DNA from 4 places in the Paenibacillus sp. FSL M7-1046 genome. Region 2 is predicted to be linked to each of the others. Evidence: riboswitches for the same ligand, from Rfam matches in the RefSeq annotation. Region 2 holds a riboswitch; each other region holds the start of a gene.

The links. Region 2 has a riboswitch for cyclic di-AMP ahead of NYE29_RS09895 (3D domain-containing protein). Riboswitches for the same ligand answer to the same signal wherever they lie in the genome.
Region 1: another riboswitch for cyclic di-AMP. It lies ahead of NYE29_RS31585 (KamA family radical SAM protein); the one in region 2 lies ahead of NYE29_RS09895 (3D domain-containing protein).
Region 3: another riboswitch for cyclic di-AMP. It lies ahead of NYE29_RS26555 (hypothetical protein); the one in region 2 lies ahead of NYE29_RS09895 (3D domain-containing protein).
Region 4: another riboswitch for cyclic di-AMP. It lies ahead of NYE29_RS25855 (APC family permease); the one in region 2 lies ahead of NYE29_RS09895 (3D domain-containing protein).

Annotation. Positions count from the first base shown of each region.
Region 1 is NZ_JBBOXB010000001.1:7,026,758-7,034,096, forward strand. It holds gene NYE29_RS31560 (PEP/pyruvate-binding domain-containing protein) at 1-1,214, opposite strand, end outside; gene NYE29_RS31565 (MarR family winged helix-turn-helix transcriptional regulator) at 1,843-2,337, shown strand; gene NYE29_RS31570 (mannitol-1-phosphate 5-dehydrogenase) at 2,530-3,738, opposite strand; gene NYE29_RS31575 (HAD family hydrolase) at 3,825-4,505, opposite strand; gene NYE29_RS31580 (hypothetical protein) at 4,674-4,943, shown strand; cyclic di-AMP (ydaO/yuaA leader) riboswitch at 4,927-5,065, shown strand; gene NYE29_RS31585 (KamA family radical SAM protein) at 5,197-6,333, shown strand; gene NYE29_RS31590 (helix-turn-helix transcriptional regulator) at 6,388-7,339, opposite strand, start outside.
Region 2 is NZ_JBBOXB010000001.1:2,280,136-2,287,474, reverse strand. It holds gene NYE29_RS09905 (HD domain-containing protein) at 280-1,563, shown strand; gene NYE29_RS09900 (TatD family hydrolase) at 1,618-2,388, shown strand; cyclic di-AMP (ydaO/yuaA leader) riboswitch at 2,587-2,814, shown strand; gene NYE29_RS09895 (3D domain-containing protein) at 3,105-4,265, shown strand; gene rnmV (ribonuclease M5) at 4,418-4,969, shown strand; gene rsmA (16S rRNA (adenine(1518)-N(6)/adenine(1519)-N(6))-dimethyltransferase RsmA) at 4,966-5,850, shown strand; gene yabG (sporulation peptidase YabG) at 5,953-6,852, shown strand; gene veg (biofilm formation stimulator Veg) at 7,144-7,339, shown strand, end outside.
Region 3 is NZ_JBBOXB010000001.1:5,954,378-5,961,716, forward strand. It holds gene NYE29_RS26540 (alkaline phosphatase family protein) at 1-830, opposite strand, end outside; gene NYE29_RS26545 (hypothetical protein) at 1,114-1,302, opposite strand; gene NYE29_RS26550 (flotillin family protein) at 1,432-2,853, opposite strand; gene NYE29_RS26555 (hypothetical protein) at 2,876-3,394, opposite strand; cyclic di-AMP (ydaO/yuaA leader) riboswitch at 3,580-3,767, opposite strand; gene NYE29_RS26560 (spore germination protein) at 4,086-5,510, shown strand; gene NYE29_RS26565 (GerAB/ArcD/ProY family transporter) at 5,533-6,627, shown strand; gene NYE29_RS26570 (Ger(x)C family spore germination protein) at 6,624-7,339, shown strand, end outside.
Region 4 is NZ_JBBOXB010000001.1:5,788,972-5,796,310, forward strand. It holds gene NYE29_RS25845 (DsbA family protein) at 302-1,030, shown strand; gene NYE29_RS25850 (disulfide oxidoreductase) at 1,030-1,461, shown strand; cyclic di-AMP (ydaO/yuaA leader) riboswitch at 1,689-1,848, shown strand; gene NYE29_RS25855 (APC family permease) at 1,974-3,791, shown strand; gene NYE29_RS25860 (iron-hydroxamate ABC transporter substrate-binding protein) at 3,966-5,006, shown strand; gene NYE29_RS25865 (FecCD family ABC transporter permease) at 5,232-6,293, shown strand; gene NYE29_RS25870 (FecCD family ABC transporter permease) at 6,290-7,324, shown strand.

The DNA of each region.
Region 1 (7,339 bases), 4.7 Mb from region 2:
GCAGCTTGGAGGCGGGTTGTCAGCCGTGTGCACCACTCTGGTGAATCATTCAGGAACTGCGGAAGGGTTCTAACGGTCTCGCGAGTTTGTTTCATACTGTGCATCATCTTGGGAAGCACTGTCTTGAGCAGCTCCCGTTTGGTAAATGGATATACCGGCAGTACCATGCCTTCAGGAAGCTCTCCAAACACCCGGCTCATTTTCTTCCATATCGACTTGGTGTTCAGTCCAAATGCCGAGAACATTGATACGGAAAGACTAACATTAGTGTACACCCTTCCGCAAATATTGCCGGACATCACATAATGTCCCGGAATAATATTGTACTCTTCATCCAAGGAGCGCAGGATAGACCAGGTCAGAGGTGTTAAGACACCGGAGATGGATTCGCCCACATTGGTATTGGTCCAGAGAAAATCACCGGCCAGCGAGTCGTTGATCTCGAATGTATTGCGGTTTCCCGGGTTCAAGGTCGTAACCGGTCTCGTCTGCAGGAGGTAGACCCGCCCCTTTGCGACCGCCCACTCGATATCTTGGGGAGCTCCCAGCTCCTTCTCCAGCCGGCATGCGTACCGGTATAACTTGACTGCATACCGCTTGAAATCTCCCGGGCCTTCATATCTGCCCCGGTTCCTTGCGAGTGTGAAGGAATATGCGTTGCTCTCCCCTGAAACTAACTGCTCTCCCAGCCCATAGACATAATTCCCCGGCAGAACCGTGCGGCTGCCTGTAATGGGGTCGGCGGTGAACAGGACTCCGGAGATTTCCGAGTGAATCATCAGCTGCACTACAATGGCAACCTTATGGGAGGAGTCCATGTCCTGCATGGAGCTGTAGACTTGAACCCGTTCGCTATCCTTTGATTGATAGACCGTGTACATAGCTTCGCGAATCTGTTCGTCTGTCTCCACGTCCAGCACCGTTTCGAATTCCCCGGCAAAAGATGCCTCCGCCGAATCTTCACTTAAGGCCGAAGATCTGACTGCAAATCGTGCATTTCTATATGACATGCGGATTTTCCGCAGCCTGGCTGCACTTTCAGTCCAAGCCTCTTCCTTTAATTTATCGCCTTCAAAGGCCGAAGGAAAGACAACAAATCCCTCCGGCACAGGATAACCGGCCTGAAGCATTCTGGAGAGCATCGCTCCCTTACCTCCTGCTTCGACGTATTGCTCCGGGCTTAGCTGGGCGAATCCTCGGATCATCTGTCCCATATTCAATTGCTCCTTTTGATATATTTGAAACTTTATTTAACTTGAAACTTAGTTTCTTTTAATACTTTATTCCATTATTGTGTTAACCGTCAAGCTTTACTTCATCAATATATTGAACTTATAATTCTTCTATTTTGGGATTGGCCGTGACTACAGAGAATGTTTGGACTTCCGGCCGCTGTTGTCTCCCGATTTCTTGATTTATACCGCTACTTGCGGTTGAAATCCGGAGAAAAAGGCGGTCGCTATCGCTCCTACAGTTCCAAAATCCCCCTCCGCCACTTATCCCTAAATGTAATTCTCAAGTTCAATCTATTTAGGTAGTTCTTCAGTTCAACTGATATAGTTGATTAATTTCACCAAACAAAAAGAGACGTCCCTTTAGCCATGAAATGGCTGCTTGGGACACCCCTCGTTTGGTGAACAGGATAGACATGAGTACTTGGTGCGAATGCTCCGCGACCGGACTGTTGTTCCAATCACTGTGGTCCACACTATTTTGAACTTATTTTGCAAAATATCAACGGTTTCGATAGAATAAAATTAATTTATTACGTGCCATCAAATATTTTAAGATTGTAATATCTAGCCCATCGAGATATTAACATTCCAGAAGGAGGGTTGTCTTATGTCAAGTCATGAACAAGATCAACCTACGGAGCTGCAGGAACAACTCACCCTACTCATGCGTGGACTGGGAACCCGAACGGTAATCTATCAGCAAAACGTAGCCGCTTCCCTCGGGTTATACAATAATGATTTTTTATCCGTAGACATTCTGCGTGAGAAAGGTCCGATTACGGCCGGGGAACTGTCCAAACTGACCGGGCTGACCACAGGCAGCGTTACTGCATTAATTGACCGGCTTGAAAAAAGCGGATATGTCCGCAGGCAAAATGATCCCAATGACCGCCGCAAAGTGATTATTGTCCCGTTGTATGAGAATAAGGAAGAGGTAAGCAGCACCTACCTCAAGCTTCACTCAGAAATGCTGAACCTTGCTTCCTCGTATACGGCAGAAGAGCTTGAACTCATCACACAATTTTTGGGCAAGGCAAGTACGGTTCTGGAAGACCAGATTTATCAGCTTAGCTCTGCTACACTCAGCAAGCCCTCTTCCTGAATCCTCTGCTGCCACAAGCGGAAACGGCTTTGCCGTCTTCAAAAGGACGATATCCAGCGGTCGAATGGCCCGGGATATCGTCCTCTTTTCACATGCGGGATTGCTGCAAAAGCCATCTTTGCTTATTAAAACGGCAGGCCGGCATAAGCATTATGACTCGGTCTGCCGTTGATATGCGAATTTTTGGACAGCTTAGCCGCGTAGAATTTGAACCATGGATTCAAAGCCGCTGCTGGCCAGATGAGGATGTCTCAAGCAGGCTCTCCGGTATGCCTTGAGGATTTCGCCGTGAAGCGGATGTTCGGCCGGAACCCCTAACCGGGAGGCAAGCACTGCGCTTAAACCGGCAGTCCGAATTTCTTCCTGGAGAAGCACAGCTTCCTGATCATTAGGGTCGCCATAGAGAAGTGCGGAAGTAATGGCCGACACCAGATACGAGGTCTCTAGACCAAGCTCATGGGCAAGCATAGCAGGCCGCAGCAGCCGGTCGTTTGGTGAAAGCTTGCGAAGCGGGGAACGGGCTACGCGCGATATTTTATCGTTGAAGTTCGGGTTGATGAACCGGTCCATGATCTTATGGATATATCTGTCGTGCGCCGCAGGATCAAAACCGTATAAATGGACCAGCAACGCGCCGGTCTCCTGCAGCACTCCGCGGACACGGTCCTTAATTCCGGGGTCGGACATCGCCTCCTGAATGCTGGAGCAGCCCTCCAGGTAACCAAAATACGCTGCGCTGCAATGCCCGGTATTCACCGTAAACAGCTTCCGTTCAAGATAGGAATCGAGGGAGTCTACATAATGGACGCCTTTGATTTCCGTATAATCAGCGATTAATTCGCTGCGGGGAATGACCCATTCACTGAACGGCTCCACTACGATTTCCAGCGGATCTTTATGCGTCTGTACTGGAACGATGCGATCCACCATAACATCGGGGAAGGCGACACAGCGGTCTGCACGCCCCTTTAAAGGCTGCTTTAAATGGCGGTAGACCAGATTTTTAAGCTTTTGGCTGCTCCCTACGCCATTCTCGCAGGCAATAATATGAAGCGGCTTCGGATAGGCGTTGCTGTTTAGCCTGTTCTCAATACCCTGCGCGATGGCTCCGGCAATGTCCTTCAGCGCTGTTAGCCCGACCGCTGTCGTCACGATCTCAGCCTCTGCTACAGCTTGGGCCACCTGTTCCTGGTCCTTCAGATGAAGGGCGGTTACATTCTCCACAATAAAGCGGTCCCGCTCATCATTGGCAAGGGTAACAGGATAGCGCCCCCGTTCCTGCAGCTGAGCGATTTTCAGCCTATTTCTTCCGACAAAACAAACCTCATAACCGGAGTCTGACAGCACTGGACCGATAAATCCCCGGCCAATATTGCCCGCTCCAAAATGTACGGCTCTCAAATCGGTGTCCCCCTTAAGTAATTTCAACTCTTTATAATTTCACAAATTATAGTTGTTATACGCAGAAATTAGTACACTGTAGTGTTTTATACCTGCACACCAGAGATTTCGAAGCAACTCCGGGAAACTACGTGATCGAAGTCCAAAAGACTCAGGCTTTCGGTCTGGTGATGCGGCATATCAAATTCAAGAAAGCGGGTAATGGCATTCGGGATCACCACACAGAACATTCCAGCAGCAGCTGCAGCTCTTGCGCCGTTTGGCGAATCCTCAATAGCGACTGCCTCATGTGGTTTAATGTCAAGAGAGGACATGACCTGGTTATACAACTCCGGATCAGGCTTCACCTTCTCCACATGATCGGAGGTGCGGATGCTCTCGAAATAATCGCGTATGCCCAGCAGCTCCAAATGCCGTTCCACCCAGTCCATAGAGGAGCTGGAAGCAAGGCCAATCCGCAGTCCGGCGTCCTTGGCAGCATCCAGATATTGCTGAATTCCCGGCCGCATCTGTTCCAGCTCCATCAGCTTGCTGTGCCTCTGCTGGACCGCTATTCTGAATGCCATCCGGTCGATAGGCAGCTTAAGGTCAGTCATCAAATATTCGTAGGGATTAAAACTGTTAAGGCTGGTGCCTATGCAAGTAGAATACTGTTCCAGCGACAGGTCTACCCCATGCTCTCCATAGGCTTCGCTAAAAGCGGTGTACCAAGCTGTTTCCGTGTCGATAATCGTTCCGTCAAAATCAAATATAATCCCTTTGATCAAATCAACCATCTCCCTCGCAGTAGTCCGGTAAGCTAAGCTCACACAAAAGCGTGCAATTCGCCTCCAAAAATGCTTCCGGCTGGCGTCTGTCTGTAAAAACCATAACAAAGGTTTTCTGCCCGCGTCAACCGGGGCAGCTTATCTTCCATCACATGAGTACGGTTACAATTGCACAAAAACGAAACCGGGGACAAACCTAAAAAAACGCTTTCCCGGTCGCTCCTGTTTGCACCAAAAAAACCTTTCTGTGCAAAGGATTTCGTGTTTCTATGTCTTGCGGCCGGGACTCTGCGTATGATGCATTTCAAGAAGACCGGCAACCCCTCAACAAAAAAAATTTCTACTCTGCTGATTGGGCTTGGTCCCGTATGCCTTGCCGCTGGCAAGTTTTGCTTTGACTTTTCAAAACTTTCCGGGTTATACTTTATCTACGCTTAATTTCCAGCCTTTGGGCAGGAAAGCGGGGGAACCAGTCTTTTGGGGCGAATCATTCACAGAATGTAGGGTACCATCTTACCCGAGTCCGTCAGCTAACCTCGTCAGTAGTGGATGGGTCTGCTTTTTTAGGTATATTCATAACCAGAGACCCTTGCTAAGGGTCTCTTTTTTGTATTCACATGACCCTGCTGGCAGCAGTTTGGCTATCGACCTCAAGGCTCCCTTACTTCTCACACTATGAGACCAAGGAGAGATGCAAGTGCAAAAGATAAGGTACATAACGGATATCAGCAAGGTTGCCATGCTGTCTGAAACGGAGAAAGAAAAGCTGAAGGAGATCACCGGCAAATTCGCCTTTCGGGTCAATGACTATTATCTGTCGCTGATCGACTGGGACGACCCGGGTGATCCGATCCGCAGGCTCGTCATTCCAAGTGAAGGTGAACTTGCGGAGTACGGCTGCTGGGATGCATCCGATGAGGGAATGAATTATGTAGTGCCGGGATGTCAGCACAAATACAGAACAACAGCCCTTCTGATTGTCTCCGAGGTGTGTGGAGCTTACTGCCGCTACTGCTTCCGCAAGCGCCTGTTCCGCAATGATGTGAAGGAAGCACAAACCGATGTGGCTCCGGGCTTGGAATACATCAGGAATCATCCTGAGATCAATAATGTGCTGCTTACCGGCGGAGACAGCCTGATTCTCTCTACCTCCAAGCTGCGCTTCATCATCGAAAGTCTGAGATCCATTGACCATGTGAAGATTATCCGGCTGGGCTCCAAAATCCCCGTATTTAATCCCATGCGCATTTATCAGGACGAAGAACTGCTGGAACTAATCCGTACCTATTCATCGGAGGACAAACGCATTTACGTCATGGCGCATATTAATCATCCCCGGGAAATTACGCCCGAAGCCAAACAAGCATTCAGAGCACTTCATAATGCCGGGGCAATCGTGGTTAATCAAACGCCGGTGCTGAAAGGCATCAACGATGATCCGGCGGTACTCGGAGAACTGCTCGACCGGCTGTCCTGGGCCGGAGTCACTCCCTATTATTTCTTCGTGAACCGGCCCATTGCCGGCAACCGCGAGTTCGTTCTGCCGCTGGAGCGTGTCTACAACATTGTTGAGGAAGCCAAGGCCAGAACCTCAGGTCTGGGTAAAAGAGTCCGTCTATCCATGAGCCACTCCTCCGGCAAAATCGAGATACTGGCGATTGAAGACGGCATGGCCTATCTGAAATACCATCAGTCCAGAGCGCAGGAGTACGGCAAATTTATGATCCTGGAATGTCCACCGGATGCAGAATGGTTCGATGATCTTCCCGGCAGCGAGAAGCACTGGACCCATCCTGCTTACACTTCCCAGATCCCGCAGCTCCTATAAAAGCCAGCACAGTCCCCTTGTATCAGCATCGGGACTGTTTAGCGTGCTTACCGGCTATTCCATCCCCTGTGAGAACAGCTTGCTGATGAGTGCTCTCCGGCTGGATACGCCGGTCTTGGAGAAGATCGATTTCAGGTGATCCTGTACGGTGTACGCAGAAATATGCAGCGACTCCGCCAGCTCCTTGGTAGATAATCCCCGGGACAGCATCTCGGCCAGCTGCTTCTCCCTGGCGGTCAGCTGGCAGGCATCGGCCAGCAGCCGGAAGATCTCCGAGGACTTGGCATAGACAAAGGCAACGGCCAGCTCCGTCTTCCCGCCGCTTCCTTCAAGCCTGCTGGCCGTAACTGTCAAGTATGCCCCATCCTCGACACGCAGGCATAATTTCGCCTTGGAAGGCAACCCTCCTGGTTCCGTATTCTCGCCAAGTGCCCGCAGGCATACGGCGTTGACCGGCCGGGGAAGAACTCCGTGATCCAAACGTTCCAGCTGTTGCAGACGGTTCATCCAATATTGAGCCGCACTATTCGCGCTGACCGGAAGCAGCTGGTCCGTCAGAATCATGATTCCACTGTCCTCCGGTGCGCTATCCATCCGTCCCAGAGGGGGCTCGGAGGCATAGCTGCGGAGTGCGCCGGCAATCAGCGGAACAACAGATGATATCACCGCACACTCCCGCTCCTGAAAAGGAGGTTCGTGCTGTGACCGGAACAAGGTTAAGAACCCCCAGCAGCCACCGCCTTCAACCAGCGCAGCCCGGAGCTCGTCTCCCAGGCCCGCAGGCTGGAGTACGTTGCGGTAACGTTCACTCCGCCCGGGCTGCCCTTCCGTTACGCCACTTAAACAGGCGACCGGCACTGCCGCAGCAGCCAACTGCTCATATTTCATATAATCCTCATGCAGATATTCATATTCAAACAGCTGCGGGTGCAGCTCCTCAAGACCCTGCTCTGTGATCGCCCCGGTGGACAGCAGCGTATGCGGGTCCACGGTAGTGCAGCAGGCA
Region 2 (7,339 bases):
AAAAGCGTCATTATTCGACATTGTTCACCGTTTTATGATATTTATAATACCAACCATTCCCAAAACAGTCAACCTTTTTTGAGGCTAATTTTAAGGAATTTTTTAATAAAACTTTTATATCGCCTACATTACACATAAATTTATACAAATGCAGATAAAATTAAATTGTCGATTTGTAAAACGTTAAAATGACATAGTTCGACAAAGTGCGACATTATTCATTATTATACTACCTATTACCTCTTATTTCTAATTATATTATTCGAAGGAGTTGAACACATGAAGCAACCGCTGACAGAAGAGAAGGTTTTCAAAGATCCGGTTCATAACTATATTCACGTGCAGGACACAATTATCTGGCGATTGATCAATACTAAGGAATTTCAGCGTCTGCGGCGCATCCGTCAGCTTGGCACCTCCTATCTAACCTTTCATGGTGCAGAGCATAGCCGATTTTCACATTCTCTTGGTGTCTACGAAATTACACGCCGTATCATTTCGCAGTTCGAGCGAAGCGGGTATAAGGATTGGATGCCGGAGGAGAGCCTGCTCACTCTATGTGCAGCGCTGCTGCATGATTTGGGGCATGGCCCGTTCTCCCATTCTATAGAAGAAGCCTTTGAAATGAACCATGAAGACTGGACCTGCCGGATCATTCTGGAGGACACGGAGATCACCGCGATTCTGCGGGATGTGGCAGAGGATTTTCCCGGCAAGGTAGCTTCGGTAATCTCCAAAACATATGAGCATGAAATTGTAGTCAACTTGGTTTCCGGCCCTCTGGATGCTGACCGCATGGATTATCTGCTCCGCGATGCATACTACACGGGAGTAAACTATGGGACGATCGATATTGACAGGATCCTAAGAATGCTGCGCCCGTACCATGGAAGAGTAGTGGTTAAGGAGTCAGGGATGCACGCTATCGAGGATTACTTAATGTCGCGCTATCAAATGTACTGGCAGGTATATTTTCACCCGGTCACACGCAGTTCCGAAATCATTTTGCGGCAAATTTTCCGCAGAGCCAAAGAGCTGTACCAGAGCGGTTATGAATTCCGGTTCATGATTGATCCTTTAGGTGATTTGTTCCGCGGAGAGGTTACGGTGGAGCAATATCTGCTGCTGGACGAAGCTATGATACAGACCGCCTTCATGCAGTGGACTTTGGAGAAGGATGAGTTGTTAAGCGACTTGTGCAGCCGGTTTATTCATCGTAAACTGTATAAATATGTAGAGATGGAGAACCTTGATTCCGAGACGATTGACGAAATACGCCGCAGCTTTGCCGTGGCAGGGCTAGATGCCGATTATGATCTGGAAATTGATTTTCCGACAGATTTGCCCTATGATGTGTTTCGTCCGGGACAAGGCTTTGACAGCAAGCAAATCCTGCTGCTTGACCGCCATGACAAACTGAGGGAGATCTCTGAAGTTTCAGATATCGTACGCTCCATCAGCGGAATTCACCGCGGCCGGTATCACCTGTATTTTCCACAGGATAAGCTGCAGAAAGCCCTTCCAATGCTGCCTTCTTCAATCGCAGAAATCTTTGCAAAGTAATCCAAAAATACTTGGAATTCATCATAGAAATTATGACAGAAAAGAGGATGTAACATGCAATTGTTCGACACGCACACCCATCTGGATGCTCCACAATTCGACGAGGACCGCGAAAAGGTAATCGCCAATGCGCTCGAGGCAGGAGTTACCAAAATGATTAATATTGGCTTTAACAGGGAAACAATCCCAACAACCATGAAGCTTGCTGAAACCTATGATTATATTTATGCAGCCGTCGGCTGGCATCCGCAGGATGCCATTGATATGAGGGACGGGGATCTCGAGTGGATCGCCTCACTGTGCAGTCATAAAAAAGTAGTCGCCATCGGAGAAATTGGGTTGGATTACTATTGGGATACCTCTCCCAAAGAGGTACAGCATGAAGTGTTCCGCAAACAAATCGGACTAGCCCGTGAGCTGAAAATGCCGATTTGTATTCATAACCGTGATGCTCATGAGGATGTGGTGCGGATTCTCCGTGAAGAGAAGGCTGATGAAATAGGCGGGGTGATGCACTCCTTCTCCGGCAGCTGGGAAATAGCCAAAATGTGCCTGGATTTAGGCTTTCACCTGTCCTTCGGCGGACCGATTACATTCAAGAATGCCAGAGTGCCAAAAGAGGTGCTGGCCCAGACTCCGCTGGACCGGCTGCTGATTGAAACGGACTCGCCTTATTTGACACCGCACCCTTTCCGGGGCAAGCGAAATGAGAGCGCACATGTGAGATTAGTAGCAGAGGCTGCCGCGGAAATAAAAGGGATTGATTTACAGAAATTGGCGGAAATTACGTATGCGAACGCACTGGAACGATTTGGGATTGTCTGAAATCGGGAGTAAAAGCGGTGAAAAATGAAGTATAGCCGATATATTAAACTTTTTTAATTTAAAAACGGCTGAATATTACAATATTTTAATCATTTTTTTGCGTAAACGTGGTTGAATCGTCCTTTACAACATGCATCAAAACAGGATATCATCTTTTCAGTGCAGTGAGCTGTTGTTACTGTGACAGTCACTGAATCATGGATCGTCTCGCTGAGTCTCCGTATGGAGAACGGGGGAACCAATAATGCCTGCCGCATGTCCGTACATAGAGTACAACACAGAAATGCCGCAGAATTTATTTGATTTCTTCACGTGGTCTTTGGGGTGAATTTGAGGGCAACCGCCGTGAGCGGGTGACCTAAGATAGGGCGTCTCTCTTATGCCCGAACCCGACAGCTAACCCCGTAAGCGCAAGTAAGAGAGGAAACCTCGTGCATAAACATTCCCGCGTATTCTGACATCCGGAGAAGCCACGAAAGAGTCCTCTGTGAACTCTTTTTTGGGCTTTTTTTGTTTTGAATAATGCGAATGTTCCCAGCATACTGTTGTATAACAGGTATCTGGAGTAATTATGCCGGGCAGGCGATCCATGAGCAGGAAACGCTGAAGCAATGCGGGCGTATCCTGTTGCAATCTCAAACCTAGTTTCGTCAGCAATCATACAGTCACCTTGATATACAACTTGACGACGGGGCTATGTAAGGAGGATGGAGAGAGTGGGCGTATTCCAACCAGAAGTATCCCATGATTCGCAATCATCCAGCAGGTCTTTCGCATTACGGTGGAAGCAAGTGAATCCTCGCTTACTTTCGCTTGCAGGTGCGGTATCAATCGTTATCGCGCTGCTCATTCTGCTGTACGTACACGGTCAGAGCAAGAAAGAGATATTTTTAGTAATAGACGGGAAAGCACAGACGCTGGAAACGCGCGAAGCGCTGCTCAGTGATGTGCTGGCTAAGGAACAAATTTCGCTGCAGCCGCATGATGAATTATCTATTGGCCTTAGTGATGAGATACAGGACGGCGACCGTGTCGTGATCAATCGTGCGCAGAAGTTTAGTCTCACTGCGGATGGAGCAACAAAAACGCTGTACACCACCGAAGACACTATCGGTGACGCCATTAGCAAACTGGGTTTAAGCCTGAAAAGCAATGACAAGATATATCCTTCGCTTGACACCACAGTATCGGCCGGCATGGGAATTAAAATTGTCCGCATCAACAAGCAGATTGTAGAGCGGAAGCAAAATTTGCCATTCCAGGTCATTAAGACCTCAGATCCTTCCCTGAACAAGGGAACCGTAAAAGTGGCACAGTTAGGCGCACCAGGCGTCATGGTCCAGCATATCGAGAAGGTCTACCAAGATGGAGAACTGGTCTCTATGCGCATGATTGGCAAGGAAGTACAGACGGTTACCAAACATAAAATTGTTTATGTTGGTACGAAGCCCCTGCCAAAGCCCGTTGTAGCTGCTGTGACAACTTCCAAAAAAAGTACAGCATCCAAAACAACCAAAGTTTCCGCAAAAAGCAGTAACGTCGTGCACAAGGCAGGCGTAGATTTCCAATACAAGAAGATGATCAAAAATGTGTCGATGACAGCCTATTCTTCGGAAGAGCCAGGCATTGGGACCCGCACGGCTTCTGGCACACGCGTAACAGAAGGCCGGACAATAGCTGTGGACCCGAATGTAATTCCTATCGGCTGGTGGGTGTACATTGAGGGATTAGGGTTTCGCCGAGCAGAGGATACCGGCGGTGCCATCAAAGGCAACAAGTTGGATGTTTATTACGATTCACTGAGCCATGCCCGTAATTTCGGCCGCAAGTCCCGGACCATTTATGTGATCGGTCCAGTGAAGCCGGAGCTGAATTAACGAGGTCTGTTTTTGCAAATTAACGGTTTATAAGCTATAGTGAGGGTAGCACTGACAGAACGGGCTGCCGCTCATCACTTATACATTCTTTAGCCAAAAAGAAGGGGAGCGAATCCTCTTCTTTTTGTGTTTTACAGGAAGGAGCAACGTGTATGATTAAGGAATTAATTGTGGTGGAAGGCAAGAGTGATACGGTTGCCGTCAAGCGGGCGGTGGAGGCCGATACGATAGAGACTGGCGGTTCAGCGGTAGACCGCAAGGTTATCGCCAAGATAGCCCTGGCAATGGAACGCAGAGGCGTGATCATCCTTACGGATCCCGATCATGCCGGCGAACGCATCCGCAAGATTGTCTCCTCCAAGGTGCCAGGCTGCAAGCATGCATTCATCCCGGAGAAGGATGCTACACGCAAAGGGGATATCGGTGTTGAGAATGCATCACCGGAAGCGATCCGTCATGCGCTGCAGCATGTACATACCTCCTTTGAAGGGGCCCCTGCCCTAATTGGGCTGGAGGATCTTATGGCGGCGGGCATGCTGGTGCATCCGCGAGCGGCTGAGCGCAGGATGGCGCTGGGCAACGTGCTTGGCATCGGGTATTGCAACGGCAAACAGCTATACAAGCGGCTGGCTATGTTTGGCATCACGCGGGAAGAATTCTCCGGAGCTCTCGCACAAATTGATCAGGGAGGCATTACTTCATGAGTGGCAATAACAAGATCTCATCGCCAGTACGGACCAAAGAAATTATTCAGCGCTACGGTTTTTCGTTCAAAAAAAGTCTGGGACAGAACTTTCTGATCGACCAGAATATCCTTGATAAAATAGTGGACGCAGCAGAATTAACCGACTCTTCGGGCGCCCTGGAGATTGGTCCGGGTATCGGGGCGCTTACTGAACGGCTGGCCATGGCTGCGGGTGCGGTGACTGCTGTAGAGATCGACCGCAGACTAATTCCGATTCTCCGGGATGTATTGTCTCCGTACCCGCATGTCAAAATCCGCAATGATGATGTGCTGAAGGTAAACCTGCAGGAACTCTTCACAGAGGATTTTGCAACCGTCGACAAAGTAAGTGTGGTTGCCAACCTGCCGTATTATGTGACAACCCCTATACTGATGAAACTGCTGGAGGAGAAACTTCCGCTGGATAATATCGTGGTAATGATCCAGAAGGAGGTTGCTGAGCGTATGGCGGCCTCTCCGGGCGGCAAAGAATATGGAAGCCTCAGCATAGCCGTGCAATACTACAGTGAGCCTGAGCTGGTCTGTATTGTGCCGCGTACGGTCTTCATCCCGCAGCCAAATGTGGAATCTGCTGTAATCCGGCTGAAGGTCAGAGAACGTCCGCCGGTTGATGTGGCTGATGAGAAGCATTTCTTTGAGGTGGTCCAGGCTTCCTTCACCCAGCGGCGCAAGACAATTGCAAACAATCTCAAGGCCCGCTTCTTCCCGGGAGAAGGCCGTGAGCGCCTGGAGGCGCTGCTGGCTGAGGCTGGCATAGAGCCAACCCGCCGCGGGGAGACGCTGAGTATTGCGGAGTACGCCCGGCTTAGCGCTGTGCTGCTGGCGGCAGGAATCGCCTAGAGTATGCAGCGTGAAACATCGCGCTTTATCTTGTGAAAATGCGGCTGTTTAAGAACCAACCATGACCTTTGCCCATACGATGGGGGTAGAGGTGGTGTTGTCATGAATTTAGGAGACTTGGTCGTTCGCAAATCTTATGGTGGAGATGTAACTTTCCGGGTGGAGAACATCGTGCAGAGTGGAGCCGTAATCAAAGGCACAGAATTCCGCCTGTTGGCGGATGCTCCCCTGGACGACTTGGTTCAAGTGCCGCCTACCCGTATTACAGAACGGGGACAGCAGGCACAGATCAAAGCGAAGGAATCATTGACAAGGTTGCGTAAGGACCGTCAGGAACAGAGCCAGCGCAGCGGAGAGACTGTTGCGGGAGGCTGGCCGCAATCCCCCAAGGAGGCGGCTTATTTCGAGGTGCCGGGCAAAGTGCTGCATTTGGACGGCGATGCGCTTTATTTGAACAAAAGTCTTAGCTTGTATGAACAGCTGCGGATTCCCGCGGAAGGACATCATGTTCATGAGTCCAAAATGGCGGAGACGTTATACCGGCTTCTGCCCCGTGTGCGTCCGGATATCGTAGTTATTACTGGCCACGACGGGGTGCTGAAACAGCCGCATACTTATGATCTCTACAGTCTCAGCAGCTACAAAAATTCGCAGAACTTCGTGGCAGCTATTGGGGTTGCAAGGGAGTATGAACGGAATTTTGATGCCCTGACCATTGTGGCGGGAGCCTGCCAGTCGCATTTTGAGGCACTGCTGGGGGCAGGGGCCAATTTTGCCAGTTCGCCGGGGAGAATCCTGATTCATGCGCTGGATCCGGTCTATATAGCGGCCAAAGCCTCTTTTACCTCGATCCGTGACACAGTGAGTCTAGGCGATGTATTGAATCATACCATCAGCGGCAACCAGGGAATGGGCGGGATAGAGACACGCGGCAGCTTCCGGATCGGAATGCCTCGCCTGCAGAATCTTTCCGCGCTGAAAGTTACCCCGTCGGCGATATAGTATCGTGGCCCCGGAAAGGCCGTACGCAATAAATTTCCAGAATGGCAGGAATAAAAAAAGGAAAGGATAAGCATAACGCTTTTCTTTTCCTTTTTTTGTTGTGGAAGCCGGACAAGCGGGTGACAGCCTCCGGTATATTATTACCGATAACAAGGCGCCTCGGTCGGCACTCTTTCGTTCCAAAAAAATTCCGTTGACAACTATTTTGGCATCATCTATAATTATTTATTTGCTTTGACAATGTTTGTGAAAAGTTGTATAATGGACAAGGAAAGAGGTGGTCGTCAGGTAATGGCTAATAACGCGCTGTTGGAAATTAAACGCAGTCTCGAAGCTCACGTCGGTCATAAGATCACGTTGCGTGCAAACGGTGGACGTCGTAAGACCGTTGAACGCACCGGTGTCCTGGAAGAAACGTACCCTTCTGTATTTATTGTCAAACTGGATCAGGAGCAGCAAACCTTCAAGCGTGTCTCCTATAGCTATG
Region 3 (7,339 bases), 3.7 Mb from region 2:
AACTCTGAAGGACCCTTTTTATGAATTTTTTGATCCAAATCAGGTAGATAAACATACAAAAAATCCGGTAATTTATTTGCCTTTATTAGATATTGGGCGGTTTCAACGGAATGTTGATTGTTAAAACCGATGCGACGGGTTAAACCGTCAGGCAGTTTTTGAATGCCTTCAAGCGGATCTGACAATGAACCCAGCGTTAAAAAATCGGGGCCCTTTACAGGAATTGTTTTAGGTAATGAAGTAGGACCTTGAATCCAGAGAGGAATGGATAAAGTATGATCAACGGTGCCCCGGTATATCAAACCGTTAATACTGCCGGATTTCATCCCGCTTCGGGCCAAGTCTTCGTAAATGGTGGGCATGTTTCGGTTTAAGTGACGGTCGTTCAAGTTGACTAACGCATCAACCAATACACTGTCAGCACCAAGTTTGATGATCTCCATCGGTCCGGTACCATAATTGATAAGTTTTTTTTCCTTCGCCGAATACCATGTCAAACCAGGCACATGATGTACATCCGGATATGTTCCTGTAATCAGAGAACTGTCAATCGTCACTGACATGGTAGGAAAAGAACTGACAAGGTTTTTAAAATATTGGCCGTGTTTGATCAGAAATTGTATAGTGGGTAGTTGCTCTATGCCTTTATCAATTGCTTGAGCCATTAATGAATCGATCACCAGTAAAACGACTTTCTTTGTGTTTTCACCGTTTATGGATTTCACTCGGACTAAATCTTGTTCTTTATGTCTCAATTCCTGACTTTTGCATCCCGAAGTTACAATTAATATAAAGATCATCAGCAGAAATAGACTCTTTTTTTGTCGCATGAATGAAGATCACCAACCTATCCATAATGTGCGTATTATGTGTATGTTGTTCCATAAACAATCTTTTATACATAAGAAATTCCAGTTATATAGAATAAGAATGATTTATGATTAGACATCCATTAATGCGGAATAGTACCAAGTTTTGTCCTTTGCTCGGGACAAGAACTTGATACCTTAAAAAAACAAAAAAAGCCGCCAAGTTAGCGACTTTGAATGGTACTATGTTCTTGTCCTTCGACACGGACATTTTTACATTTCTCGGAGAAGATTTTTCTTCAGATCAATCACGTTTGTTCTCAACAGATTTCATACGGTTCTGATCGTCAGGCACCCGGTCAATACTGAATTCCTGGCCTGCTTCTAACTCACCATGGCCGCAAACACTTCGGGAGAAATTTGTGAACTGCCTTTTTTGCTCATCCATCTCGTGTTTTCGCTTAAGCAGCTCCTGCGGATCCTGATTTGTCATAATCTTAACCTCCTAGGAAATCAAAATAAGTCTCCAAACATGGAATCATGCTGTTTATTCGCACTACAGAAGTTTTCCATAATAGAGCGTTGCTTATGCAAGGAATTCAATATCCCAGCTTGTATAGAACTATTGCTCTTTATCCCGGCCGAGCAGCCCGCTGAGAGCCTCTGTCACGTTCATACCGGTAAGCGACTGCGTCAATTCAGGAATCTGGGCCATGATTTTGGCGATATCGCCGGTAATTTTGTTCACGCCGGAGGATGCTCCATCCTGGGAAATCACTGTAATCTTATCGACCTTGGCCAGCGGGGAAGCGATTTTGTCAGCCAGCTCTGGCAGAACCTTCAAGAATTCCACTATAAGTGCGGCTTGCGTGAACTGTTTGTACGCTTCAGCTTTCTTCTCCAGTGCCCCCGCTTCCGCCGCTCCGGCCAGTTGAACAATTTCTGCGTTGGCTTTCCCCTTCGCCAGCTCTGCTTCCGCTGTTGCCAGCCCCCGTTTGGTCATTGTGGCCGCCTCTGCTTCCGCCTCAAGAATTTTCCGCTGCTTGGCTGCTTCCGCTCTCATGATCGTAGCCTGGTTCTCCGCCTCAGCAGGCTTAATCACCGTTGCCTCCAGCTCCTTCTGTTTCAGCTCAACTTCGATTTCCCGGACGGTCCGGTTGGCCTCCGCTTCCATCTGCGTGATCTTGACCTGTTCGGTAACCAGCGACTGCTTGATTTTGTTCTGCTGCAACTCGTACGCAAGATCCGCTTGTGCTTTTTTCACTTCAGTCTCCAGTTTAAAGTCCGCCTGCTTAATGTTCAAATCCTTCTCGAACAGAGATTCCTTGGCGCGGGCGGCGGTTCCCGCTTCAATGGTGGCCTGATGCGCATTGGCTTTGGCAATGGAGGATTCTTTCTCTGCTTCGGCTTGCTTGATCTGAATGTCGCGTTCCGCTTCCGCCTTGGCGATGCTGGCATCGCGGCGGATGCGCTCAATTTCCGGAACTCCCATGTTGTCGATATACCCTTTGTCGTCAGTAATTTTCTTAATGGTGAAGCTGACCACCTCAAGCCCCATCTTGTCGAGGTCTTCCGAGCAGGTTTCCCGCATCTTGCTGTTGATTTCGTCAGGTGTCTTTAGAATGGATTCCACCGTTAATTGTCCGATCAAGCCGCGCAGATGGCCTTCCACCGAATGCAGGATAATCGTCTCGCGGTCTTCTTCCGGCCTGTCGATAAACTGCTCACTGGCAGTCAGAATAGCGGTAGGATCGCTTTTAATCTTAATTTGGGCAACCGCCTCTAGGTTGAGCTTGATGCCCTGCCGGGAGAACATCGCCTGCGCCGGGATGACATCGAAGCTCATCAGCATCATGGAGATGGTCTTATTGTTTTGGAAGCCGGGAATGACGAACGTCCCGCCACCCTGAACCACTCTTTTTCCGCCGAGGCCGAATACAATCATCGCCTGATTGGGCGGTACCTTTTTATAAGCGTTCACGATACTGAACAAAGCCAGCAGGATAACAACAACAATTGCCGAGATTAAATAAAGAATAACCATTCGGTTCGACACTCCCCGTTATTTATAATTGTTCGTTTTCCCTCTCGAAGAGGGTGACTACCGCCATTCCTTTATCCACCTTCAAAATAATCACCCTGTCACCCTTGACGAGCTGCTGGCCGGTTTCTGCCCGCACACCAATAGAACGCATCGTTCCATGCAGCACATATTTCATTTCTCCAACTGCTCCATCCACAGCTGAAATACTGATGTACCCGAGTTGTCCCGCCTGCTCATAATCCATTTTATTCATGCTACTGTCATACCGAGTCATCACCCGGGCCAACACCGCATACATCAGACAGCCCAGCAGCAAGGCAAGCACGGTGCAGATCAGCACCACTGCTAGCATATTCATTCCGCTGAACCGGGTAAGCACATAACCACTGCCGCCCCAAACCGTGACAAACACCATCAGAGGGAGTATGGGCATAAAGCCCGGACCACCAGCTTCGCCACCTCCCACATGAAGATGACCGGCCAGGCCATGCCCATGAAATCCGCCGCTGAGGAGAAGCAGCAATCCAACCCAGAAGCACACGATAAATACAGTAACGATAACAATCCCCCCTTGAAAGCAATTTAGATAGTGCCCAATGACTCTTATTATCGTTGTTATAGGATTTCTAAACACTTATACAGATCATCTTTCCTTTCTGCATGCGCAGCAAAAAGACCACAGAAGCGTCAGGGCTCTCCGTGGTCGGTTAATCGATCATGGCGCTCATCCTCTCTCTTCGAGGCTTACGGGGTTAGCTGACGGATTCGGGCAGCGAGATTGCCCTACCTTGTAAGAAGCGGCTTTTCAGCACGCAGCAAGGATTCACCCCAAGTGAGCGGCAGCTATCTGAGCAAAAGCCGCATTCACCATTGGTTCCCCCGTTCCCATTATCGGAATTCAGCCATTTGAGAACAGTTAAAATATATTCGGTTGTTGATTTGAATCTTACGCCTGTGACCATTTAATGTAAAACGTTGCGGATGGCAAAAGAAGCTTAAAATGCCACCACTTCACGAATGAAGGCGCATTCTTTGGTGTTGCTCTTAAGCGGTCGATGATTTGCTCATTTTTGCTCCGCTTCATGTCCTAGGAAAACAAAACAGAAACGTATGCTGCTCAACATCATCTGCCGTACTCATCTGTATCACACATTAAAGTTCCTGTCAGGAATATTCTGCAAATCATTCGGGAACGTTAAAAGCAAAATTAATCGAAAGTTGAGCGCCTTATTATGACTAACCAAACTCAGACCTCATTTCCTTCTGTAAATCAAAATTCCGATTACATCGAAGCCGCACTGTTCCATACAAGTGACCTCAAAAAAAGAAGCTTATCCTTTCAGGGAAAGGAAGGAATGGTCTTTTATCTGGACTCTCTCACTGATACGGAATTGATTGAACGAAACGTGATTGTTCCTTTTAGCCGTAATCAGGACAAAGACCTCTCTGAGCTTTTCACGACCCTTAGTTTCAATTTGGAAACACAACTAAACCAAGGCATTCAGGGACTTCTTGAAGGAAGCTGTCTTTATTTTTTAGAAGGAATGTCTGAATTTTATGTCCTCTTCACTCCTGCCAAATACGAACGAAGCATTAGCGAGCCTGAGAATGAAGGGGTTATTCGGGGAGCTCATAACGGTTTTATTGAACAAATGAAGGTTAACTTATACCTGATCCGGAAACAAATAGCATCCCCAAACCTTATTGTCCGCTACTTCACACTTGGGAAATTCGCCCCCAAACAGGTAGGCTTAGTATATATGGAGAACATCGCCAACCCAGAATTGATAAAAATTGTAGAATCAAGAATAAAGAAGATTTCGATCGATTGGGTAATCTCCACTGGCTTTATTCAGGAATTAACGGAGGATAACTCCTTCTCCATATTTCCACAACTAATAAATACGGAGCGTCCGGACCATACCTCATCCTATTTACTGGACGGATATGTCGCCATACTGCTGGATGGGGACCCTACAGCTCTGATTTTGCCGGCGAGCTTTTTCAGCTTTTATCAGACACCGGATGACTATAACAATCGATGGATGATCGCTTCTTTTGTCCGGTTTATCCGTCTGATCGGCTTTGTAACAGCATTTCAGTTGCCTGCGCTCTACATTGCCACCGTTTCTTTCCACTCCAATGTCCTTCCCTTGCAATTGTTCTTTTCGATTCAAGGTTTATTGACCCGGGTCCCTTTTCCTCCGCTAATTGAAGCGATGCTGCTTGAACTTATATTCGAATTGCTGCGGGAAGCAGGACTTCGTCTGCCCAGCCGTGTAGGTCAAACTATTGGGATTGTTGGGGGGTTGGTTATCGGGGATGCAATTGTTAAGGCAGGATTGGTTTCTTATTCGATGATCATTGTTGTAGCGTTGACTGCCATTGCATCTTTTCTTATCCCTTCCAACGAAATGAGCTCTGCTATCCGGTTTATGCGGTTTCCATTGATGATTGCTGCCTCATTATTCGGATATATTGGGATATCATTTGGGTTAACACTCATTTTCATACATTTATGCAAGCTAGAATCTTTTGGGCAACCCTACCTTAGACCCTTAAGTCCGTTAAATTTTCAAGGCCTGAAAGATACCTTCGTACGCTTTCCAATTTGGTCCATCCGAAAGAGTACAAGCAACCCAAAAACGGATAAATGATATACTTACAGGAGTTGATACGGTGGCTCAAAAAGAAAAAATGATAACGAGGGGACAACTCTTCCTTTTTATTATTCAAGCCCAAATTGGTGTTGGTATTCTGTCTCTTCCTAACAAACTTAACGAAACTGCCAAAGGTGGAGGTGGACTTTCTGTTTTAGTTGCAGGGGTTATTACCCAGCTTGTCATCATTCTTCTGTGGGTCCTGCTGAAGAAATTCCCCGGACTTAACCTATTCGGGATTTGCATAAAACTTGCAGGCCCGATTATTGGCAGTCTATTGATTATTCTGTACATCGGTTACTTTATTCTGCTGGGCTCCAATATTATGCTTAGTGCCGTTGAGGTGCTCCGGAGATGGATGCTGCAAACTACGCCAAGATGGGCTGTACTAGCTCTTTTTTCTATCATGACTATCTACCTCGCAAGAGAAAAGCTGACAGTATTGGCAAGATTCTATACGCTGGCTTCCGTGCTTTTTATTCCACTATTTTTATTTATCATCTATGGATTAACTCAAGCCCATCTGGATAATATGTTACCACTATTGGAAAAAGGCTTATGGAATATCGTAAAAGGAGCAAAGGAAACAACCATATCTATGTATGGTTTCGAATTAATGCTGATCATCTATCCGCTGTCTGAAGGTACAGATAAACAAAAATTGATATCGGTCAGTCTCTCCAACTTGTTTGTGACCCTGTTCTATTTCTTCGTGGTTTCTACCTGTCTGATGTTCTTTAACTCCGAGCAAATTAAAATGATTCCCGAACCGGTCATTTACTTAATGAAATCTCTAAGCTTTTTCATTGTAGACCGTGCAGATATCTTGTTTTTGCCGATCTGGACCATAACCCTTGTATGTTCTATCGTAAGCTATTGCTATGCAGCGTCCATTGGGCTCAGTGTTTTATTTAGACGAAAAAGCCATCGGAAATTCACTCCGTTTGTGAAGATCATTACATTTATGATCGCGCTTGCGCCAGTAACTTCTGTTGGTATTCATCTACTGGATACAGCCTCTACATATGCTGCCTATCTCTTTATTGGTGGGCTCCCGCTGGTAATGTTAATCATTTCTCTATTTGTAAAGAGAAAAGGAAGTGGCCTTGCGTGAGATGGCGCGTGAAATTAGGAACGGTTGCCCTGTCGGTACTGCTTATTCTTTTCCCCCTCAGCCTCACCGGATGCTGGGACCGGGAATATTTGAAAGACTTGCATCTGGCCTACAGTGTGGGGTTTGATCTAAGTGAAAATGGAATGATAAAAGAAACTGTGGAATTAATCATTCCACCTGATATTGAGCAAAAAGCCACTACGAACGAAATTCATACGAGTTATGGACATAACCTACGTAGTGCCAGCAATGAGATGCGTAATCGAGTGAGGGGAAACATAAGATTTCTTAAAAATGGTTTTCAATTACTCGGAAAGTCAGTGGCAGAGCAAGGCCTGTATTCTAAATTGGATGTGAACTTCAGGGACCCAACCAACCCGACATCCAACGTTAGGGTAATTATTGCGGAAGGAAATGCCTCTGACATTCTTGAACAAAAAATGGTTGGGGAATTAAAGATTGGCGATTTCGTTACACAAAAGATTGAAAGTCTTGAGGAAATGAGTGTATTCCCAAAAGAAACGTTAGATACCGTGTTCCGATTCCTGAAGGATCCTGGGCAGGACTTTGCACTTCCCTATATAGCTATAGAAGGCAATGAGATTATTACGAAAGGATTGGCCCTTTTTAATGATCAGTATTATAGTGGGATGCTGAACCCGGATCAGTCAATATTACTAGTCCTACTGAAGGGCCAAAAGGGGAAAAATGC
Region 4 (7,339 bases), 3.5 Mb from region 2:
CATTGGGAGACCGATTCGAGTCGTTTCTTGTCGGGTAAGAAAGTGTAATTAGCATCTTTGTACTCAGAATCATTTGATGATTGTCTCGCTGCTCATTCCAAACGTGGCTTCCTTTGTGCTGTTTCAACTGTTTAATAACCCGCGTACACACAGCAGAGTCTATCTTGGCTTAGTTGAAAACAAAGGCGGTGTGAGCTGAAGTTTGCTATGGAAGTTTGCCAAAGAGAGAACTTTAATTATATAATTTTAAATTATATGACTTTCATTACCCGGGTCCTGAGTGGACGGAAAGGAACTCTCTTTGAGCAAAAACAAACGAAACAGTGCCGCGGCTCCCCAACAGAGCAAGCAGGAAAAGCGCAGGGCAGAACAGGAAAAGCAGAAGCAAAAAACGAGAATTCTGATCTTCAGCACGGTAGCAGCAGTTATCATTATCTTTGTCGCTCTAATCATGCTGATTCCAAAAGGGAACTCTGACTTTAATTACAGCGAGATGCACAGACTTGGAAAAGAGGATGCTCCAGTCAAAATTGTTGAATTCGGGGATTATAAATGTCCGGCGTGTTCAGACTTTACCGGTACCATCAAACCTCAGCTTGTTGAAAAATACGTAACTCCGGGCAAAGCGGCCTTTTACTTCGTAAATATGGCCTTTATCGGACCGGATTCCGAAACAGCGTCATTAGCAGCTTTATCTGTCTATCATCAGAACAGTGAAGCTTTCTGGACCTATTATGACGCAATCTATGCTAATCAGGGCGATGAGAGCGAAGAGTGGGCGACCGCTGATTACCTGGTAAGCCTGGCGCAGAAAGAGAACCTGCCGATAGATTTTGACCTCTTGCGTAAAGACATTGAGGAACGCACCTATGAAAGTGAACTGCAGAGAGATATGAAGCTGGCCGAAGACAGCAAAGTGACCTCTACTCCTACTGTATTTGTTAATGGAGTCAAGGTAGACAAGGCCTTTGATATTGAAGCCATCGACTCGCAGGTGCAAATCGCCCTTGATTCGGCGGATGCCAAATGATGAAATTCTCTACCTTCTGCAGACGCCACTGCCTGTATCTGGCCTGGTTTGTTTCCGTAATTGCAGTAGCAGGAAGCTTGTATCTTAGTGAAGTGCTGCATTATGAACCCTGCAGGCTATGCTGGTTCCAGCGTATCTTTATGTATCCTCAGCTGATTCTGCTCGGAATTGCCACGTACCGGGGAGATAAACGCATCATTCCTTATGTGCTGCCTTTATGTCTGATAGGCGGGAGCATCTCCCTGTACCATTACGCAGAGCAGAAAATTCCTGCACTCAGTAAAATTTTGCCATGCAAAATTGGTGTACCCTGCAATGAGGATTATTTGAACTTTTTAGGGTTCATTACGGTACCTCTGCTTGCGTTGATTGCTTTTGCTCTAATCGCAATTTTGCTCTGGACCGGGCGCCAAGAAGAGCCAGCAGAATAAGAAAAGGCTAAGCAGAATTTAGAGCAAAAATATTTCCTTAATTTCTGTCACAATTAACATCCAAAACACTCAAAAATCACGGAACGCTGGGATAATGAAAGAGAATGAAAGATCCACTTATCCCCGATCTTGGATTTGAGCTTTTTGGATGTTTTTTCATTCTTTTTTCATTTTTTTCACCGCTTTACTGAAAAGCTATTGTAGACTATTATTAGTCCTTGTGAGAAGTTGAATATGCGCTGAATTTTCCGCAAGGAAAAACGGGGGAACCAAACTTGACGGCAACGTCAATGGGGTGAATCGGAGGCAGGTCAGTATGACCGGAACCGTAGGGCTACCACAGCCCGAATCCGCCAGCTAACCTCGTAAGCAAGGGTGGGATAATGAGCATGCGTAAGCATGCGGATCATTTCCGTATGCTTATTTTTGTGCCTGCATTTATGAAACCTGCCAATGAAAACGGCGCGCGGTATTACCGTTTCAACTCAACAAAGAGAGGAACTGTTACTACAATGGTAAGCAAGGTAAAACGACTATTGATCGGGCGTCCGATGAAGTCGAACGAACTCGATCATGAAAAGTTATCCAAGGTGAAAGCACTGGCTGTTCTGTCTTCCGATGCACTCTCGTCTGTGGCCTACGGAACGGAGCAAATTCTGATTGTACTGGTGGCCGCGGGCTTCACCGCCATCTGGTATTCATTGCCGATTGCATTAGCCGTATTGGGCCTGCTGGCCATCCTTATTTTTTCCTATCGCCAGACCATCTTTGCCTATCCGCAAGGCGGCGGAGCGTATATCGTGGCAAAAAGCAATCTGGGCGTTCCTACCGGCCTCTTGGCTGGCGGCTCTTTATTGGTAGATTACATTCTTACGGTTGCAGTTAGTGCTTCAGCGGGAACGGATGCGATCACATCGGCCTTTCCGAGTCTTCATAATCATACTGTCCTTATTGCAGTCTCCGTCATTCTGATCTTGACGATTATCAATCTCCGCGGGGTGACGGAGTCCGCTTCATTTATTGCCATCCCGGTGTATCTGTTCGTGGTCTCTATCTTTGTACTCATCATTGCCGGGGTGTACAAATATATTACAGGCGGCGCTCATGCCGAAATCCCGGAAATCGGTTCCGCCGTTTCCAATGTCAGCCTGTTCCTATTACTCAAAGCCTTCAGTTCCGGTTGTTCGGCACTGACCGGGGTAGAAGCGGTATCGAATGCCATTCCGAACTTCAAAGCTCCAGCGGAAAAAAACGCCGCCAAAACCTTGATGCTGATGGGAGGCATCCTCGGATTGATGTTCACCGGCATTACGCTGCTGGCATACTGGTATGGTATTACTCCTAATGAGAAATCCACCGTCGTGTCGCAAATTGCCGAATCTACGTTTGGCCGGGGCGGTTTGTACTTTTTCATCCAAGGGATAACGGCTGTCATCTTGTTCCTGGCGGCGAATACAGCTTACTCGGCGTTTCCGCTGCTCGCGTTCATGTTCGCCAAAGATAAATATTTGCCTCATGCCTTCATGGTCCGGGGAGACCGTCTGGGCTTCTCTAATGGTATTATCTTTCTCGGAGTATTATCGGCTGTGCTTGTAGCTGCTTTCCACGGAAATACAGAAGGGCTGATTCCGCTGTATGCAGTCGGGGTATTTATCCCTTTTACGCTGTCGCAGCTTGGCATGATGGTGCACTGGTTCAAAACGAAGCCGAAAGGCTGGCAGAATAAATTTGTAGTCAATACAATCGGTATGCTGACTACCCTGACGATTACGCTTATCTTTATCATTACCAAGTTTTCCAGCGTGTGGATGGCCTTCATCTTCCTGCCGGTTGTCATGTTCGTATTCCACCGCATTCACCGTCATTATATGAATATAGCTGATCAGCTTCGCATATGTCCTGCTACGGATAAACCGTTGATTAAAGGAAGTACCGTTGTTGTTCCTGTTGCGGGTGTGACACGCGCTGTGCTGCATTCGATCAGTTATGCGAAGTCGTTAACAGATAATGTGGTGGCAGTCTACGTTGGTTTTGATGAAGAGGAAATTCACAAGATGGAGCAGAAATGGGAGGAATGGAACCCGGGTGTACGCCTGATCGTGCTTCGTTCCCGTTACCGCAGCATTATCCGCCCACTGGTGAAATTTATCGATACCGTAGAGTGGAAGACCGCTACTACAGATCATATTACCGTATTGATTCCACAGTTCATTACCAAACATTGGTGGCAGGCGATCCTGCATAATCAGACCAGCCTGTTCATTCGTTCTTATCTAATGAATCAAAAAGATATAGTTGTAGCAACAGTGCCCTATCATTTGCACAAATAGGCAGATAAATATGGTTAGCAGAGGTTGTTTCCGTAGCTTGCGGAGGCAACCTTTTTTTATAGAACGAATAATTTTGTTGACAGAGATAATGAGAATCAATATCATTTAAAAAGTAAGGCGAAGGCCTCGGACACCTTTGACCATTAATGCTTGTAAATACAGGAGGGGTATTTAATGTTTTCGAACAATAAGAGATCAGGCAGCATGAAGCTGGCATTGATCGGATGTATGGCTATGACTTTGTTCTTGTCCGCTTGCGGCAATGGCAATAATGAGAATGCTGCAAATTCTGGAGCGGAAGCTACCGCTGCACCTGCACCTACGGCTACGGCTACTGCTGAAGCAACGGCAGCGCCAACGGAAACAACTGCGCCGGCTACAGAGAAAACGGTGACAGACGCCATGGGACATGAAGTCACGGTACCGGCTAATCCGCAGCGCGTACTTGCTTCTTATATGGAAGACTACCTGGTAACACTGGGCGTTACCCCGGTAGCGCAGTGGTCCGTGACAAACGGAACCCAGGAATATCTGATTGCTGATCTTAAAGATGTGCCAACCATCAGCTATGATCTTCCGCTGGAGGCTGTGACCAGCTTTGCCCCGGATTTCCACATTGTGCAGTCTGAGTCTAGTGTGCAGAACGGTCTGTATGACCAGTTGAACAAAATTGCACCTACTTATGTCCTTGGTGACAAGATTAGCAAAGACTGGCGCAAATCGCTGCTCAAAATCGGTGAGCTCCTGAACAAGAGCACTGAAGCTGAACAAGCCATTGCGGATTACGATCAAAAAGCAGCAGATGCAAAAGCCAAAATCAGCAGCTCCATTGGTGATGATTCGGTCGCCATTCTGTGGCTGGTGTCGAAGAACTTCTTTATAGTAGATGAAACACGCAGCAGTGGTGCTGTATTGTACGGGGATCTGGGTTTGAAGCAACCAAACCTGGTTACAGAAATCCCTGCGGCATCCAGAGCAACCTGGAATCCGATCACGCTGGAGAAATTGGCTGAACTGACCGCAGATCATATCTTCCTGGTGAACAGTGACAAGACCGAAGCCTCTGACATTCTTAACGGAGCAATCTGGAAGGGTATCCCTGCGGTTAAGGCTGGAAATGTTCATGAACTTAGCGAGGCAAGCAGCTGGCTGTACAGCGGAGCCATTGCCAACTCCAAAACCATTGATGATGTCTTGAGTTTTCTCGTGAAATAATCAGCCTTAACTGTGTGTAGAGAGAACTCTTCAGCGGTGGAGGGATGTGCAGGTTCTTGTATCTTGAGATACAAAGACCTGCACCTTTTTTTAGGACATTGACTTAATCGTTCACAGTGAAAGTGCGAGCTGTGAAAGCTTGTACATAATTCAGATATTTGCGATAATGAGAATGATAGTTGTTCTCATTACAACATTGAACTCATCCTATTAAGGGGAAGACTTATGGTGTCATCCACACGTTCTATAGCTAACAATACAAATCCGTCAGGAGATCAACCGCTGAAGACAAGGCCGGTTGCTGCGGTAGTTATTTTGATTTTCGGCCTTGCCGCTGTCGTCTTTGGTCTGGCACTTTCCGTTTCGGTGGGTGCCGCGGATATTAGACTGGTGACGGTATGGGAGGCAGTCTTCCGGTTTAATCCGGATCTGCAGCAGCATCAGATTATTCGGGAACTGCGGATTCCCCGTGCTTTGGCGGGAGCGCTGGTTGGTACTTGTTTCGCCGTCGCAGGAGCAATTATGCAGGGCATGACCCGCAATCCGCTGGCAGATTCCGGCTTGCTGGGTCTGAATGCCGGTGCCGGCGCAGGATTGGCGTTAGCTTTTGCTTTTGCGTCATCTGCTTCTTTTCTCTACATCATGCTGTACTGCTTCATCGGCGCTGCAGCGGCGGCCATTCTTGTGTTCGGGATTGGCTCGCTCTCCCATAGCGGCTTAACCCCGCTGCGTCTGACCCTTGCCGGCGCCGCTGTAAGTGCTATGCTGCTGGCGGTAAGCCAGGGAATCGCGATTCTGTTTCATCTGTCCCAGGATATTGCCTTCTGGATGGCAGGCGGGATCGGCGGGACGAATTGGACACAGCTTCGTATTTTGTTTCCCTGGATTGCGGCAGCTCTGATAGGATCTCTGCTGATCTCCCGATCCATTACACTCCTTAGTCTCGGACGCGATGTAGCGGCGGGGCTTGGACAGCGGACCAGGCTAGTGCAAACAGCCGGGATTATTATTGTAGTGATTCTCGCCGGCTCCGCGGTTTCGACGGTTGGACCGATTGCTTTTGTGGGGCTGATTATCCCCCATATTACCCGTTATCTGGTTGGTGTCGATTACCGCTGGATTATTCCCTGCTCTGCAGTACTCGGCAGCTTACTAATTGTATTTGCTGATATTGCGGCTAGAATGATTAACGCGCCTTATGAAACACCGCTAGGCGCTTTAATCGCAGTGATCGGCGTGCCGTTCTTTATTTACTTGGCGAGTAAACGGAAGGGGGAGCTGTCATGAGCAAAGCTCTGCGCTCACCCACCGGGAAACAACGCCGTACCCGGGAAGCAGCTATATTGACTTCACTTGCGGTTCTTATCGTGGTCATCTTTATTGTCAGTATGAACACCGGGTTAATGCGATTATCACCGCTGGATGTTTTACACACAGTCCTTGGAGAGGGAACGCAGCAGCAAAAGCTGATTCTTTTTGATTTCCGGCTACCGCGCATAGTGATCTCGCTGCTTGTCGGCGCAGGGTTTGCGGTTTCCGGCTGCATTCTGCAAAGCTTATCGCGCAATGCGCTGGCAGAGCCTTCTACACTGGGGATTAATGCCGGTGCCGGGTTTGCGGTGATTATCTTTATCTCATTTGTTCCGGCAACCTCGGCAGCTCCAATCTTTGTTCTTCCGCTGCTGGCGCTGGCCGGAGCAAGTCTTACAGCTGCACTTATTTATTTCCTGTCTTTCCGGCGTGAGGATGGCCTCTCGCCGACAAGAATGATACTTATCGGGATCGCTGTAGGTGCAGGCATCTATGCTTTCCAATTGATCCTGTCGTTAAGGCTGGATCCGCAGAATTATCAGTTTGTGGCGATCTGGATGGCAGGTAAAATCTGGGGCGGCGACTGGAGATTTGTGCTTGCGCTGACACCTTGGATAGCTATTTTGCTGCCATTTGCGTTCTACAAAGCCCGGGTGCTGAATGTACTTAACCTCGGGGACCAAACATCGGCCGGGCTGGGCATGCCGGTGGAGAAGGAACGCATTCTGCTGCTGGCCGCCGCAGTCGCGCTGTCCGGCTCCTGTGTCGCCGTAAGCGGCGGCATAGGCTTTGTGGGGCTGATTGCGCCCCATCTCGCCCGCAGGCTCGTTGGACCGAAGCATCAGGTGCTGCTGCCTGCCTGTGCCTTAATCGGCGCGCTGCTGCTGCTTACTGCGGATACTATCGGCCGCTGGATTCTGCAGCCGGCTGAAATACCGACAGGTATTGTAGTTGCGCTGATCGGCGCTCCCTATTTCCTATATTTACTGGCCAAATCAAAGGCCTGATTAACTAAAGGAGCA